Linked DNA regions of Haloactinospora alba. The protein of the gene in region 2 interacts with the protein of the main gene of each other region in a pairwise test. Links are inferred from orthologs where the notes say so. Each region holds a gene or a part of one and is shown on either strand. Other genes may lie near its edges.

Region 1 (6,783 bases), 1.5 Mb from region 2 along the record:
GGAGGGATCCCATCGGTACGGGAAGCGCTGAGCGGGTGGGGACCCGTGCGCGGTCCGCCCTCCGCCTCTCCTGTGTCGCGGACGCGGTGGGGACTCACAGGCCTCCCGTGGAGGCCCAGGGGCTCGGCGACGACGTCGCGGGCGGGGCACCCGAACCAGGGGTGCCCCGCCCGCGACGTTAACCAATGCTGTGCCCTAGGGGGCCGGGGAGGACGCGGTCAGTACCGCCTCACCCACGTGCGGGGCCGGACCCGCGTTTCCCGCCGCGGTGCTGCTTGTTCCCGCCCCTGCCGGTTGCGGAGTTGTCCCGCGAGGAGCGGCGTTCCGTGTCGAACCGCCGGTCGCGACGCTGTGCCTGGTCTCCGCGGCGCTCGCCGCTCTCCCCGCGCCGTTCGCCGCGCTCCCCGTTCGGTCGCCGGTCGTTGCGGGGCCGGTTCTGGTTGTTGCGCCGGGGCCGCTGACGTCCGCGTCCACGACGGGCGGGCTCGGGTTCGGGCGGCTCCACCCACGGCTCCCAGGAGGGCTCCTGGGCTCCGGTGACGGTGCTCAGCAGCTCGTCACCCGGATTGACCAGGTGCTGCTTGGCCTCCACTCCCGCGTCCCCGAGCAGCCTCCGTGCCAGACGGCGCTGGTTGGGAGAGACCAAGGAGACCACGCACCCGGACTCCCCGGCACGTGCGGTACGGCCCCCGCGGTGCAGGTACTCCTTGTGCCCGGTCGGCAGGTCCACGTTGACCACCATGTCGATCCCGTCGACGTGGATACCGCGCGCTGCCACGTCGGTGGCGACCAGGGTCTGGATGCGGCCCTCGCGGAACTTCGTCAGCGTCTTGGTGCGTACGCTCTGGGTCTTTCCACCGTGCAGGGAGGCTGAGGGCACCCCGGCGTTGACGAGTTGCTCGCTGATGCTGTCGGCACGGTACTTGCTGCGGACGAACAACAGGGTGCGGCCGTCCCGCGCGGCGATCTGGGTGACGATGTGGTTCTTGTCCCGCGGCAGCACCTTCAGCAGGTGGTGCTCCATCGTGCTGACCTGGGACGTGGGGGAGTCCACCGAGTGGGTCTCGGGCTCGTGCATGTAGGTACGCACCAGCTTGTCCACGTCACCGTCCAGGGTGGCGGAGAACAGCAACGTCTGCGCACCCGAGGGGACCTGTTCCAACAGTTCGGTGACCTGGGGCATGAAGCCCATGTCGCACATCTGGTCGGCCTCGTCCAGGACGCACATGCCAACGTCGTCCAGTTCACAGGCGCCCTGGGAGATCAGGTCACTCAACCGTCCCGGGGTGGCGACGAGGACATCGACGCCCCGCCGCAGCTCGTTGATCTGGCGGCTGTAGGAGCTCCCGCCGACGACGTCCCCGACACGCGCGCCGACAGCGCGGGCGTACGGCAGGAGAGCGTCGCGCAACTGGTGCGCGAGCTCACGGGTGGGAACCAGCACCAACCCGCGCGGACGGCGCGCGGCGGCACGGCGCTCGCTGGCCCGTATCAGCAGCGGAAGACCGAAGGCCAGGGTCTTTCCCGATCCGGTACGGCCGCAGCCGAGGACGTCGCGACCGGCGAGTGCCGCGGGGATGGTCGCTGTCTGGATCGGGAACGGGCTGGTGACGCCGTTGCGGGTGAGTATGTCGGTGATCGATTCCGGCAGCCCAAGGTCGGAGAAGACCGGGTCTGCGGCATTGTTCGCTTCCGTCACGTGACGTAAAACCTTCCTCGTAGAGCGGCAGCGTTTCGAGGAAGGCCCCGCGGCTGCACGGCCGCAATCACACAAAACGCGCCGGGAAACGCGGCACGGAGGGCTCCTGGAGCTTCCTCCGGCGCTGGGCGGTCCGGCGCGCCGGGTGCGCGCAGTACGGGTGAGACCGCCTCCAGTAGGGTACTAGAGAGCCCGTGCCGGCAGACACAGCGGGAACCGTTCTTCCGGGGTGATTCGTACCTCCTCGGTGGGCCGGCCCCGGTCAACCGGCTCCCCGGAAGCCGTCCGTCCCGGACACGACTTGCGACCCGACCGCCCTCGGCCGGCCCGGGTACTACGCGGACTGCTGCCGGGCGAGGTCGGTGAGGCGACCGATCTGCGCCCGCCGCTCAGCCGCCGCCTGCTCCGCCAGGCTGTTGTCCGGTGCCTGCAGTAGGAGCTCCTTCGTGGCCCGCGCCGCCTCGGCGGGGGTAGTGAGCACGGCGGCCGCGAGGTCGGATACGGCGCCCTCCAGCTCGTCGCCGCCGACGACGAGCTCGGCGAGCCCGAGCTCCCGGGCCTCGGTAGCGGGAATCCGGCGGGCGGTCAGGCACAGTTCCAGGGCACGGTTCGGTCCGACCAGGTCCACGAGGGGTTTGGTTCCCGTGAGGTCGGGGACGAGCCCCAGCGCTGGTTCCTTCATGCACAGCTGCGCGTTGTCGGCGAGTATGCGCAGGTCACAGGAGAGAGCGAGCTGGAACCCCGCCCCTATGGCATGGCCGTGGACTGCGGCTATGGAGACGAGGTCCGGCCTGCGCAGCCAACGGAAACCCTCCTGGTAGCCAGCTATCGTCGCGTCCAGCTCCGCGGGGTCGGGGACCTTCCCACTGGCGAGAGGGGAACTCTCGCCCTCGGGCCCGCCGGGTTCGAACATGGTGAGATCGATACCGGAGGAGAAGGAGGCCCCATCCCCGGCTAGCACCACGATTCGGACGGACTCGGGGAGGTTCTGGCCGATACTGGCCAACGCGCTCCACGTGCGCCCTGTCATGGCGTTGCGACGCTCCGGGCGGGCCAGGGTGACTCTCGCGATCTCCCCGTCGATCTCCAGTCGCAGACCGGCCTCGTCCAGCTCCTGGTCCGTGATCACCTGGTCAGCCATGCGCACCTCCGCGATTCGGGCTATCCGCCGCAACCGGCGGGTCTGTTCGGCCGGGAACGGGGGCCAACCCTACTCGGCACGGGAGGAGGAGCGACCGCACGGGTCACGAACGGCCGGTGACCCCGCCCCGTCCACGCAGCGTTGCACCGGCCTCGGTGAGCAGGCGGCGCACGAAACCGTAGGAGCGGCCGGTGGCCGCGGCCAGCGAGCGTATGCTCTCCCCCTGCTCGTAGCGCTCCCGGAGTTCGGTCGCGAGCTCCGAGCGTTCAGTGCCTGTCACCCGCGCGCCTCTCTGCAGCGACTCGGACACGGCGTCCTCCCACTCTCCGTCGGTGATCATGGCCACAGTCGCTGCCAATGATCAGCCATGCCCGCGGCTGTGGCTACCGGTGGGACACGACGGGCGCGGCACTACAACCGCGCCTCGGGGTTTCGGACACGACACTTCGGGGGCCGAAACCGGGTCCCCGGCCGGCCACCGTTCAGGCGAGCGACACGAGTTCGGCGTACTCGGGGCTCCACATGTCCTCCCCGCCGTCGGGCAGCATGATGACCCGCTCCGGCTGCAGTGCCTCGACCGCTCCCTCGTCGTGGGTGACGAGCACGATCGCGCCCTTGTAGTTGCGCAGCGCGTTGAGGATCTCCTCGCGGCTGGCCGGATCAAGGTTGTTGGTGGGTTCGTCCAGCAACAGCACATTGGCGCTGGAGACCACGAGTCTGGCCAGGGCCAGTCGTGTCTTCTCCCCGCCCGAGAGCACCCCCGCGGGTTTCTCGACGTCATCACCGCTGAATAGGAACGATCCGAGAGTGCGTCTGGCCTCGACGTCAGGCAGGTCGGGAGCGGTGTCCATCATGTTCTCCAGGACGGAGCGCTCCGTGTCCAGGGTCTCGTGCTCCTGTGCGTAGTAGCCGAGCTGTAGCCCGTGGCCGGGTATCACCTCTCCGGTGTCGGGTTGTTCCACTCCCGCCATGAGGCGCAGCAGTGTCGTCTTGCCGGCGCCGTTCAGACCGAGGATGACCACCCTGCTGCCGCGGTCGATGGCCAGGTCCACCCCGGAGAAGATCTCCAGGGAGCCGTAGGACTTGGACAGGCCCTTGGCGGTCAGCGGTGTTCGCCCGCACGGAGCGGGGTCGGGGAACCGCAGTTTGGCGACCTTGTCCGCGCTGCGCTGGCCCTCCACGGAGTTGAGAAGCCGTTCGGCGCGGTTGTCCATCTGGTGCGCGGCTCTCGCCTTGGTGGCTTTGGCCCGGAACCGGTCGGCCTGTTTCCGTAGCGCCGACGCCTGCTTCTCCGCGTTGTCCTGCTCCCGTTTGCGCCTGCGCTCGTCGGCCTCCCGCTGGGCCTGGTAGGCCTTCCAGCCCATGTTGTACATGTCCAGTACGCACCTGTTGGCGTCCAGGTAGAAGACCTTGTTCACGACGTGTTCGACCAGGTCGACATCGTGGCTGATGACGATCAGCCCACCCTGGTGGGACTTCAGGAAGTCGCGCAGCCAGATGATGGAGTCACCGTCGAGGTGGTTGGTCGGTTCGTCGAGCAGCAGGGTGTCGGCTCCGCTGAACAGGATGCGCGCCAGCTCGATGCGGCGGCGCTGTCCACCGGACAGGGTCCCCAACGGTTGGGAGAGGATGCGCTCCTCCAGCCCCAGGCTGGAGGCGATGGACGCCGCCTCGGCCTCGGCCGCGTAACCACCCATCAGGTGCAACCGTTCCTCGGCGTGGGCGTAGGCACGGGACCCCTGGTCGCGCACTTTGGGATCGTCGCTTCCCATCCGCTCCTCGGCGGCCCGCATCTGCCGCACAGCCTCGTCGATACCGCGCGCGGAGAGGATCCGTTCCCGAGCGATCTCCGAGAGGTCGCTCGCCCGGGGATCCTGCGGGAGGTACCCGATACTTCCGTTGTTGGTGACCTGGCCGGAGCTCGGCGTCCCCTCCCCTGCCAGCACTTTGGTCAGGGTCGTCTTACCGGCGCCGTTACGGCCTACCAGTCCGATCCGGTCACCGTTGTTGACACGGAAGGAGGCGGACTCCAGCAGCAGGCGGGAGCCCACACGCAGTTCAAGATCAGAAGCGATCAGCATGAAGGCAAACTTTCTCACGGGAGAGTGCGCACGGAGATATCCGGCAGGAGCTCGGCGGATGGAACAGGCGCTGAACGCCCTCAACGAGGCTCAGTCCGGCATCGCGCACACTCGCTCCAGGATAGGGGCACCAGCCGGAGGTGCGTCCGGCCCCGTTCTCTCGTCGACACGGTGTTGGGGACCCGTTCGGTGGGTGCCTGTCCCGCTGAGTGCCGCCCCAGCACCGCCCGGCCGCGTTCCCGTCGGTCGACGGAGCCCGCTCCGCCTCCCTGCGCGGCCGCGCAGGGGCGGCACTGGAGTACGCCGCTCGCGACGAACAGCCTCCACCGAACGGGAACCTAGGCGGCTCCCGGATCCCGGCCGGAGCCGGCCCCTGGACCCGCGGCGGGGACGGCGGCACCCTCACCAGCGGAAACGGTGGCGAACGGGCGGTTGCGCAACAGGGCGGCGACCACGGCCGCGATCGGTGTGGCCAAAAACATCCCGAGTACACCGGCGATGATGCTTCCCACCGCGATCACCAGCAGGACCACCGGGGACGGCAGTTCCAGCGCCCGCCCGTAAACGCGTGGCGCGAAGACGTGGCTCTCCAGCTGCTGCACCACCAGGACCACCGCCACCACGAGCACCGCGACGATCCATCCCTCGGTGACGAACGCGACCAGGGCCGCCAGTAATCCCGTGAGGAACGCGCCCACCACCGGCAGGAAGGCACCGACGAATGTCAGTACGATCAGCGGAATCGCCAGTGCGGGGTCGATCAGGAAGATCAGGAAGACGCCGATGCCGACCGCGTCGATCAGGCCCACGAGCGCCACGCCGCGCACGTAGCGTCCCATGACGTCGTAGGCGAGGTCGCCGGCGGCCTTCAGCGCCGGCCGGGAGGGAGAGGGGAACAGGGTCCGGACCCACTCCATGAGCCTGTCGCCGGAGTGGACGAAGTACACGGCCAGCACCAGCACGAGGACCAGTCCGACCAGAACCTCCAGCACCGCCGTGCCGGCGGTCCACACACCGCTGACGATGTCCGAGCCCCTCTCCTGCAGTACGCTGCGGAGTTCCTCCTCGGCGCTGGTGATGGTCTGGTCGAGCAGGTCCGGGTCCAGTCCGACAGCGGCGAGGAGCCCCCGTATGGAGTCCAGCCCTTCGCCGACGCTGCGGACCAGTCCCCCGAATCCGGAGATGGCGGGCTGTACGACCAGCGTGACGACCGCGCCCAACGCGAGCAGGGCCCCGACGAACGTGAGGGCTGTCGAGAGGCCACGGCCGAGCCCTCTGCGGCGCAGCCAGTTGGTCGGCGGGGACAGGAGCGCGGTTATGAACACCGCGAGGATGAGGGGAACGACCACCACGCGCAGGTAGGAGATCCCCCACAGCAACAGCCCGATGACCACACCGAGGATCAGCAGCCGAAGCGCGATGTCGCTCGCCCGACGCAACGCGTCGACGGTGCCGACCTCGTCGTGGTGCGCCGGCTCGGGTTCGACAGAACGCTCCGGTGGGGGTGGATCAGCGCTCTTCTCGCGCGATGCCCGCCACCGGTTCACCAACGGCCATTCGCTCGGCCGCTTCACCCGCACATTCGCCCCTTGGGATCGGATACGTCAGAACTGCCAGTGTGCGTGCTCCCGTGTAATCCCATGATGCACCGTCGTCGACGGATTCACGTTCCTGCCGCGCTGGCTTCCGCAGCACGGACGGTCAGAATTGCCATGGCTCACGAGCGTCCTCACTGCTCACGATCTCGTTTCCGAACGGTGCCAGCGCCACCGGAATCATCTTCAGTGTGGCCCACGCCATGGGGATACCGATAACGGTCACGGCGAGGCCGGCCGCGGCGACGATGTGACCGACAACCAGCC
Region 2 (8,090 bases):
GGGGCTCCAGCCGTCGTAGTCGGCCCGGGCGGCCTCGTCGGTGTGGCCGCCGTCGATGAACACCATGCCCAGCGGGGTGTTCCACAGCCGGGCGACGTCGGCGGATCGGCCGATCACGGCCACCACGTGCTCCTCCAGGTCCGCCGCCGCGATGGTGGCGCGGAACTCGCCCAGCGTGTCGAGCCTGCCCGTCTCCGGGTCGGCCATGGCGGGGTCGTGGTACTCCCAGCCGCGCTGGTGCTCCTCGGAACCGCGGTGGTGGTCCACGGTGACGACGGTGCCGCCGGTGCGGCGGGCGGCCGCCCCCAGGTAAACGGTGGACTTCCCGCAGTAGCTGCCGATCTCCAGTACCGGGCCGAGCGCCGCGTGGTCCCGCGCGGTCTCGTGGAGGACGCGCCCCTCCTCGGGAGGCATGAACCCTTTCGCGGCCTCGGCGATGCGTTCCAGGTCGGCTGGCATGGTCATTGGGGTTTTTCCTTCCCGGTCCGGTCCGTTGCCGGGTCCGTCAGCCGGTGTGGTTGGCGAGCCGTTCCACGGCGGCGTCCAGGACCTCGTCGCGTTTGCAGAACGCGAAACGGACCAGGTGGCGCCCCTCGTCGGGGTTGTCGTAGAGGACCTGCGCGGGGACGGCGGCGACGCCGGCGCTGCGGGGGAGCTCGCGGGCGAACTCGATGCCGTCCGTGTAGCCCAGCGGACGGATGTCGGCCATGAGGAAGTAGGTCCCGTGCGGGCGCAGCACCGTGAAACCGGCGGCGCGCAGCCCCTCGGACAGCCGGTCGCGTTTGCTCTCCAGCGCCTCGCGCTGCTGTCGCACCCACCCGGTCTCCTCCCGCAGCGCGTCGGCGACCGCGAGCTGCAGGGCGCCGTTCGCGGTGAACGTGAGGAACTGGTTGACGGTCTGCATCGCGCGGATGAGGGGACGCGGCCCGGTGGCCCACCCGGTCTTCCACGCGGTGACGGAGAACGTCTTCCCGGCGGAGGAGAGGGAGAGGGTGCGCTCGCGCATGCCGGGGAGACTGGCCAGCGGGGTGTGGGCCACGCCGTCGAAGGTGAGGTGTTCGTAGACCTCGTCGGTGAGGGCGATGAGGTCGTTGCGGCGGCACACGTCGGCGATGGTCTCGAGCTCCGCCGGGGTGAGCACGGTGCCGGTGGGGTTGTGCGGGGTGTTGACGATGACCATCCGGGTCCGGGGGCCGACGGCGGCCCGCAGCTCATCCGGGTCGAACGTGAACCGGTTCCCGTCGGCGGGGTCGGGGCGCAGCGCGACGGGGCGCCGGGTGGCGCCCGCCAGTGCGATGGCACCGGCGTAGGAGTCGTACATGGGTTCGAGCAGCACGACCTCGTCGCCGGGTTCCACCAGCCCGAGCACCGCCGAGGCGATCCCGGCGGTGGCGCCCACGGTGACGTAGACCTCCCCGTCGGGGTCGTAGGAGAGCCCGTGCAGGCGCTGCCGTTCCTCGGCCACGGCGCCGCGGAGCTCGCTCCGCCCCGGGCCGGGCGGGTACTGGTTGACGCCCTCCTGGATCCGCCGGGTGGCGCCGTCCAGCAGGGAACGCGGACCGTCGGTGTCCGGGAAGCCCTGCCCGAGGTTGATGGCGCCGTGGTCGGCGGCCAGCTGGCTCATCTCGGCGAAGATCGTCTCGCCGAACCTGCGCATCCTGGTGACAAGCGGTTCCTCCACGGCAGGCAGCATAGGCTGTCGCCGTGTCGCTGTCGCGTGGCGGGTCCGGTCACGCGCGGCGGTGCCGCCGTCAGCGGGACGCTTCGGGGGGATTGCGCGTGCGCCGCGCCCGGACCTCGTGCAGGACCCGGTTGAGTTGGACCACGTCCTCGTCGCTGATGTTCTCCACGAACCGCAGCATGGTCGTTCCCGGGTCGCCGCAGGAGTGGAAGATCTCGTTCATGAGCCGGGCGTTGTGTTCCTCGCGGGACTCACAGGGCCAGTACAGCCAGGCCCGGCCGGCTTTCTCCCGGTTCAGCACCCCTTTGTGGTGCAGGATGTTGGTCACCGTCATGACGGTCGTGTAGGCGACGTTGCGTCCGTAGACCATGGTGTCGCGCACCTCGCGCACGGTGAGAGGGCTGTCCGCCCTCCAGAGCGCGTCCATGATCGCGGATTCGAGCTCACCGAACTCTTTCACCCTCCCCACCTCCGTTCGGACATATTAGGAGGGGGTGCCAGGATGTGGCTGGAAAATGCGCACACCCGCGCAGATCCGTGCCTGGTGGCGGTTCTGGCCGTGCGTTTCACGGGTGCGCGGGGGGCGGATTCCGTCCGTTCGGTCGGCGCACGACGCCGTTTCCGTGGCGGGGGCGGAGCGGCCGGGTTCGGTCCCGTCCGGCGGGCCCCCGCTTCCGCTGGGCGGGACCGACCGTCCTACCCGGCCGCTTGTGGACTGGGACGCCGCGAGGACACGCGCGGTTCCCGTTCCCGTTGCGCCACCGTCGCGAAACGGTCACATCCGGGAGGGAATCGCCGCAGGTCACAGGGGATTTTTTCCGGACATGGCCTTCGTCGTGTGAATGACTGTTAGGTATCTCCCAGTCGGATCGCGGCACGGACTCCCCATAGACGCCCCCGGACAAGTAGCCTGTGCATTGAGAGCGCTGGCCGGGGTGCGTCCGGACGGCCGCAGAGAGCCGTCGCAGCCGGAGCCGCCCCGCGCAGCGACCATCTCGTCAATATCCATTCACAAGCGAGCTGCGGAAGAGGGCGATCTCCGCCGTGTCGTCTGAGGCGTCTCACCCCTTGACAGATTTCGGCCCTAATGAGTGGTTGGTCGAGGAGCTTTACCAAAAGTATCTGAACGACCCGAACTCGGTTGATAAGGCATGGTGGAATTTCTTCGCCGACTACAAGTCCGGCACGACCACCCAGCCCAACGGCGCGACCGGGAAGTCCCCGGCTAGCTCCGCACCCGCGTCCACAGCCACGTCACAAGGCGAGTCGAAACCGAGCCAGCAGTCCGAGAGCCAGAAACAGCCGGCGTCCGGCTCGGACGGCTCCACCTCCTCCGCTGAGGAGGAGACCGAGGAGGCTCTGAAGGTCCACGAGGAGCGGCTGCGCGGCGCGCCCGCCCGGACCGCCTCCAACATGGAGGCCAGCCTGTCACTGCCGACCGCGACGAGTGTCCGCGCGGTCCCGGTGAAGCTGCTCTTCGACAACCGCATCGTCATCAACAACCACCTGAAGCGCGGCCGGGGCGGGAAGGTCTCCTTCACCCACCTCATCGGCTACGCCATGGTGAAGGCGCTGCAGTCGATGCCGGAGATGAACTACTCCTACGTGGAGGTCGACGGTAAACCGGGCATCGCCAAGCCGGAGCACGTGAACTTCGGCCTGGCCATCGACCTGGAGAAGCCCGACGGCTCCCGGCAGCTGGTGGTGCCCAGCATCAAGACCGCCGACCAGATGGACTTCAAGCAGTTCTGGAGCGGCTACGAGGAGCTGGTCCGCAAGGCCCGGAACAACAAGCTGGGCGTCCCCGACTTCCAGGGGACCACGATCAGCCTGACCAACCCGGGCGGTATCGGCACCGTGCACTCGGTGCCGCGGCTGATGCCGGGGCAGGGCACCATCGTGGGTGTCGGCGCGATGGAGTACCCGGCCGAGTTCCAGGGAGCCTCGGACGAGACCCTGAACCGGCTCGCGGTGAGCAAGGTCATGACGCTGACCTCCACCTACGACCACCGCATCATCCAGGGCGCGCAGTCCGGGGAGTTCCTGCGCAGGATCCACAACCTGCTGCTGGGCGAGGAAGGGTTCTACGACGAGATCTTCCGGTCGCTGCGCATCCCGTACGAGCCGGTGCGGTGGGAACAGGACATCTCGGTCAACCACGACTACGAGCTCGACAAGGCGAGCCGGGTCCAGGAGCTGATCCACGCCTACCGGGTGCGCGGCCACCTCATGGCCGAGACCGACCCGCTGGAGTACAAGCAGCGCCGCCACCCGGACCTGGACGTCCTCGAGCACGGCCTGACCCTGTGGGACCTGGAGCGGGAGTTCCCCACCGGCGGCTTCGGCGGCAAGCAGGTCATGAAGCTGCGGGACGTGCTGGGTGTACTGCGCGACACCTACTGCCGCACCGTGGGCATCGAGTACATGCACATCCAGAGCCCGGAGGAGCGGGAGTGGATCCAGGCCCACGTGGAGCGGGAGCACGAGAGCCCCAGACGTGAGGAGCAGCTGCACATCCTGCGGCGGCTGAACAGCGCCGAGGCCTTCGAGACGTTCCTGCAGACGAAGTACGTGGGGCAGAAGCGGTTCTCCCTGGAGGGCGGAGAGTCCCTGATCCCGCTGCTGGACGGCGTCATCACCAAGGCCGCCGAGTCCAACCTGGACGAGGTCGTGCTGGCGATGGCCCACCGCGGGCGGCTGAACGTCCTCGCCAACATCTGCGGCAAGTCCTACGGCCAGATCTTCGGCGAGTTCGAGGGCAACCTGGACCCGCGCAGCGTGCACGGTTCCGGCGACGTCAAGTACCACCTCGGCACCGAGGGCACCTTCGAGACCGCCAACGGGGAGAGGATCGCGATCTCCCTGGCCGCCAACCCCAGCCACCTGGAGACGGTCAACCCGGTGGCCGAGGGCATCGTGCGCGCCAAGCAGGACATCCTGGACAAGGGGCCGCACGGTTTCACCGTGCTGCCGCTGCTGATCCACGGGGACGCCGCGTTCGCCGGCCAGGGTGTGGTCGCCGAGACCCTGAACCTGTCCCAGCTGCGCGGGTACCGCACCGGCGGCACGGTGCACGTCATCGTGAACAACCAGGTCGGGTTCACCACCTCGCCGGCGGACAGCCGGTCGAGCGTCTACGCCACCGACGTGGCGCGGATGGTGCAGGCTCCGATCTTCCACGTGAACGGTGACGACCCGGAGGCCGTGGTGCGGGTGGCCCAGCTCGCCTTCGCCTACCGGCAGGCGTTCAACAAGGACGTCGTCGTCGACATGGTGTGCTACCGGCGGCGCGGCCACAACGAGGCGGACAACCCGCAGTTCACGCAGCCGCTGATGTACAACGTGATCGACGCGAAGCGCTCCACGCGCAAGCTCTACACCGAGGCGCTGATCGGCCGCGGCGACATCACCGTGGAGGAGGCGGAGAACGCGCTGCGGGACTACCAGACGCAGCTGGAGCGCGCCTTCACCGAGACCCGGGAGGCCGGGAAGAAGCCCGCCGAACCCGGCGCGGTGATCAAGCCGGAGGTGTTCGACGAGGAACGCATCGACCACAGCACGGTGGAGACCGCGATCTCCAGCGAGGCCGTGAAGCGGATCGTGGACACGCAGGTCAACCTGCCCGAGGGCTTCACTCTCCACCCGCGGCTGCAGCCCCAGATGCAGCGGCGGCCCCAGATGGTCGAGGACGACAAGATCGACTTCCCGCTGGGGGAGACACTCGCGTTCGGTTCGCTGCTCATGGAGGAGCACCCCGTGCGGCTGGTCGGCCAGGACAGCCGCCGCGGCACCTTCGGACAGCGCCACGCGGCCCTCGTCGACCGGAACACCGGCGAGGTGCACATCCCGCTGAAACAGTTCGACCAGGGAACGTCCAAGTTCTACACGCACGACTCGCTGCTGAGCGAGTTCGCGGCGTTGGGCTTCGAGTACGGCTACTCCACGGAGCGCCCGGACGCCCTGGTGGCGTGGGAGGCCCAGTACGGCGACTTCGTCAACGGGGCGCAGAACGTCATCGACGAGTACATCAGCGCCAGTGAGCAGAAGTGGGGGCAGCGTTCCAACGTCACCATGCTGCTGCCGCACGGCTACGAGGGCCAGGGCCCGGACCACTCCTCGGCGCGCATCGAGCGGTTCCTCCAGCTGTGCGCCCAGGAGAACATGACGGTCGCCCAACCGACGACGCCGGCGAACTACTTCCACCTGCTGCGGTGGCAGGCGAAGTCGCCGTACCGCCGCCCGCTGGTGGTGTTCACGCCGAAGATGCTGCTGCGGCTGAAGACGGCCACGTCGGCAGTGTCGGAGTTCACCTCCGGGGCGTTCCAGCCGCTCATCCCGGACGAGGCGGGGCTGGAGCCGAAGGACGTCCGCCGGGTGGTGCTGTGCTCGGGCAAGGTGTACTACGACCTGGAGACCGCGCGCCGGAACACCGGTGACACCCAGACCGCCATCATCCGGGTGGAGCGGCTCTACCCGCTGCCGGTCGAGGAGATCCGCCAGCAACTGGCGGCGTACCCCAACGCCGGCGAGGTGCTGTGGGTGCAGGACGAGCCGGCGAACCAGGGGCCGTGGCCGTTCGTGGCCCTGGTCTTCTCCGAGCAGCTGGACCAGCCGTTCACCCGGGTCTCCCGGCCGGCGGGCTCCGCTCCGGCCGCCGGGTCGGGCAAGCGGCACGAGACCGAGCAGCAGGCGCTCATCAACACCGTCTTCCCCCCGGCGGAGTAGGTCATGTACTACACGGACCGCGGTCTGGAGGAACTGGAGAACCGCCGCGGCGAGGAGCAGGTGTCGCTGTCCTGGCTCGCCGACCAGCTGCGCGTGTTCACCGACCTCAATCCGGAGTTCGAGACCGCCGTCGACCGGTTGGCCACGTGGCTGGCCCGGCTGGACGACGAGGACGAGGAGGAGTGACCCGGTGGGGAGGGCGCGCCCTCCCCACCGGAGCGTTTCCGGGTGGTGGCGGCCGCGGGCCGCCACCACCCTTTCGTGTGCGCCCCCGCCCGGCCACCCCAACGAACCTCACGACATATCTTGAAAACCGGCGGCTCGCGACATATCGTGTTTGTTGTCAGCAGGTCGTGTCGAAGGGACTGCGATGGCGCGTTGGACCATCGACCAGCCGGCGACCCGGACGCTCGACGGCATCGTCGCGCTGCGCGTCCGGATCATCGGCGGTCATGTCAACATCCTGCCCACGGATGACCCGGTGACCTTCGAGGTCTCCGACATCACCGGGGAGCCGATCCTCGCCACCCACGAGGCCGGCATCCTCACCATCACCTACGAGGACCTCACCGGGAGCGGTTTCCTGGAGCGGCTGCGCCCGGCGCAGCTGTCCGGGTACAAGGGGGTGCAGCGCCGCTCCGCCACGGTCAACGTGCGGGTACCGCCCGACTGCCCCGTGGAGGTCACCACACTGTCGGCGCCGGTCGTCGCCGCGGGGTTGACCGCCAAGACCCACCTACGCACCGCATCCGGGGACATCACCCTGGACAACATCAACGGTGAGGTGGAGGCCAACACCGTCTCCGGCAGCTTCGCCGGCCGGGACCTGCACGGCATCCTGCGGTTCAACAGCGTGAGCGGCCAGGCCGCGGTGGCGGGCGGCAGGCTGGCGGAGATGTCCGGGAAGACCGCCTCGGGGCAGTTCCTGGCCGATGTCGACCTCGCCGCCTCCTCCCGGGTGCGGCTCGCGTCGGTGTCCGGCGAGGTGGCCCTGCGCGTTCCCGCCGACACCTCGGCCGGTGTCGAACTGCGGTCGGCCACCGGCAACGTGCAGTCCGCGTTCGGTCTGGACCGCAGCTCCCCGCCCGGGCGCACCAACCTCAGTGGGAAAATCGGCGACGGTATCGACCCCTCGAACATCAGCGTGACCACCGTCTCCGGCGCGGTTTCCCTGCTACGCCGCGCCGCCGACGCGCCGGCCGCCATACCCACGGGTCGCGAGTGAAGGGAGGAAGCGGCGCCGTTCTCCCCGCGGCCACGGCCCGGGGGCCAGCGTCGCGACACCGATGAGTACGATCTTCGGCCACGGCCGCCTGCGGCTGTACCTGTTGAAGCTCCTGGACGAGAGCCCGCGCCACGGTTACGAGATCATCAGCCTGCTCCGGGACCGTTTCCTGGGGGTGTACTCCCCCTCACCGGGAACGATCTACCCGCGGCTGGCCCGGCTGGAGGAGGAGGGGCTGGTCACCCACGAGGAGGTGAACGGGCGCAAGGTGTACCGTCTCACCGACCAGGGACGCGCGGAGCTGGACCGCCGCAGCTCCGACCTGGAGGACCTGGAACGCGAGATCAGCGACTCGGTGCGCGACGTCGCCCACGCGGTCAAGGAGGACGTCCGCGACACCATCAGCTCCCTGCGGGAGGAACTCAAGGGCGCCACGGGTTCCGGGCGCCGCTCCGCGGA

Evidence for each region.
Region 1: the proteins of FHX37_RS02075 (region 2) and FHX37_RS08795 interact in binary tests that used the Escherichia coli proteins (3 or more experiments, as listed by UniProt). The link is inferred for Haloactinospora alba from one-to-one orthologs.

The regions. Positions count from the first base shown.
Region 1 is NZ_VFQC01000001.1:1,949,783-1,956,565, forward strand. The notes cover bases 2,623-5,563. They hold FHX37_RS08795 (ABC-F family ATP-binding cassette domain-containing protein), read right to left. Parts: upstream 4,922-5,563; coding sequence 3,323-4,921; downstream 2,623-3,322. Other genes in these bases: FHX37_RS08785 (enoyl-CoA hydratase/isomerase family protein), read right to left, coding at 2,623-2,840; FHX37_RS08790 (helix-turn-helix domain-containing protein), read right to left, coding at 2,944-3,180; FHX37_RS08800 (AI-2E family transporter), read right to left, coding at 5,260-5,563. Also shown: FHX37_RS08780 (DEAD/DEAH box helicase), read right to left, coding at 230-1,699; more of FHX37_RS08785, read right to left, coding at 2,034-2,622; more of FHX37_RS08800, read right to left, coding at 5,564-6,495; FHX37_RS08805 (YccF domain-containing protein), read right to left, coding at 6,623-6,783. UniProt on the Escherichia coli protein: Genetic data indicate it may be involved in ribosome assembly or function.
Region 2 is NZ_VFQC01000001.1:440,263-448,352, reverse strand. The notes cover bases 2,359-6,606. They hold FHX37_RS02075 (multifunctional oxoglutarate decarboxylase/oxoglutarate dehydrogenase thiamine pyrophosphate-binding subunit/dihydrolipoyllysine-residue succinyltransferase subunit), read left to right. Parts: upstream 2,359-2,725; coding sequence 2,726-6,406; downstream 6,407-6,606. Other genes in these bases: FHX37_RS02070 (DUF6104 family protein), read left to right, coding at 6,410-6,592. Outside these bases: FHX37_RS02090 (class I SAM-dependent methyltransferase), read right to left, coding at 1-465; FHX37_RS02085 (pyridoxal phosphate-dependent aminotransferase), read right to left, coding at 506-1,681; FHX37_RS02080 (BlaI/MecI/CopY family transcriptional regulator), read right to left, coding at 1,752-2,141; FHX37_RS02065 (DUF4097 family beta strand repeat-containing protein), read left to right, coding at 6,777-7,631; FHX37_RS02060 (PadR family transcriptional regulator), read left to right, coding at 7,693-8,090. UniProt on the Escherichia coli protein: E1 component of the 2-oxoglutarate dehydrogenase (OGDH) complex which catalyzes the decarboxylation of 2-oxoglutarate, the first step in the conversion of 2-oxoglutarate to succinyl-CoA and CO(2).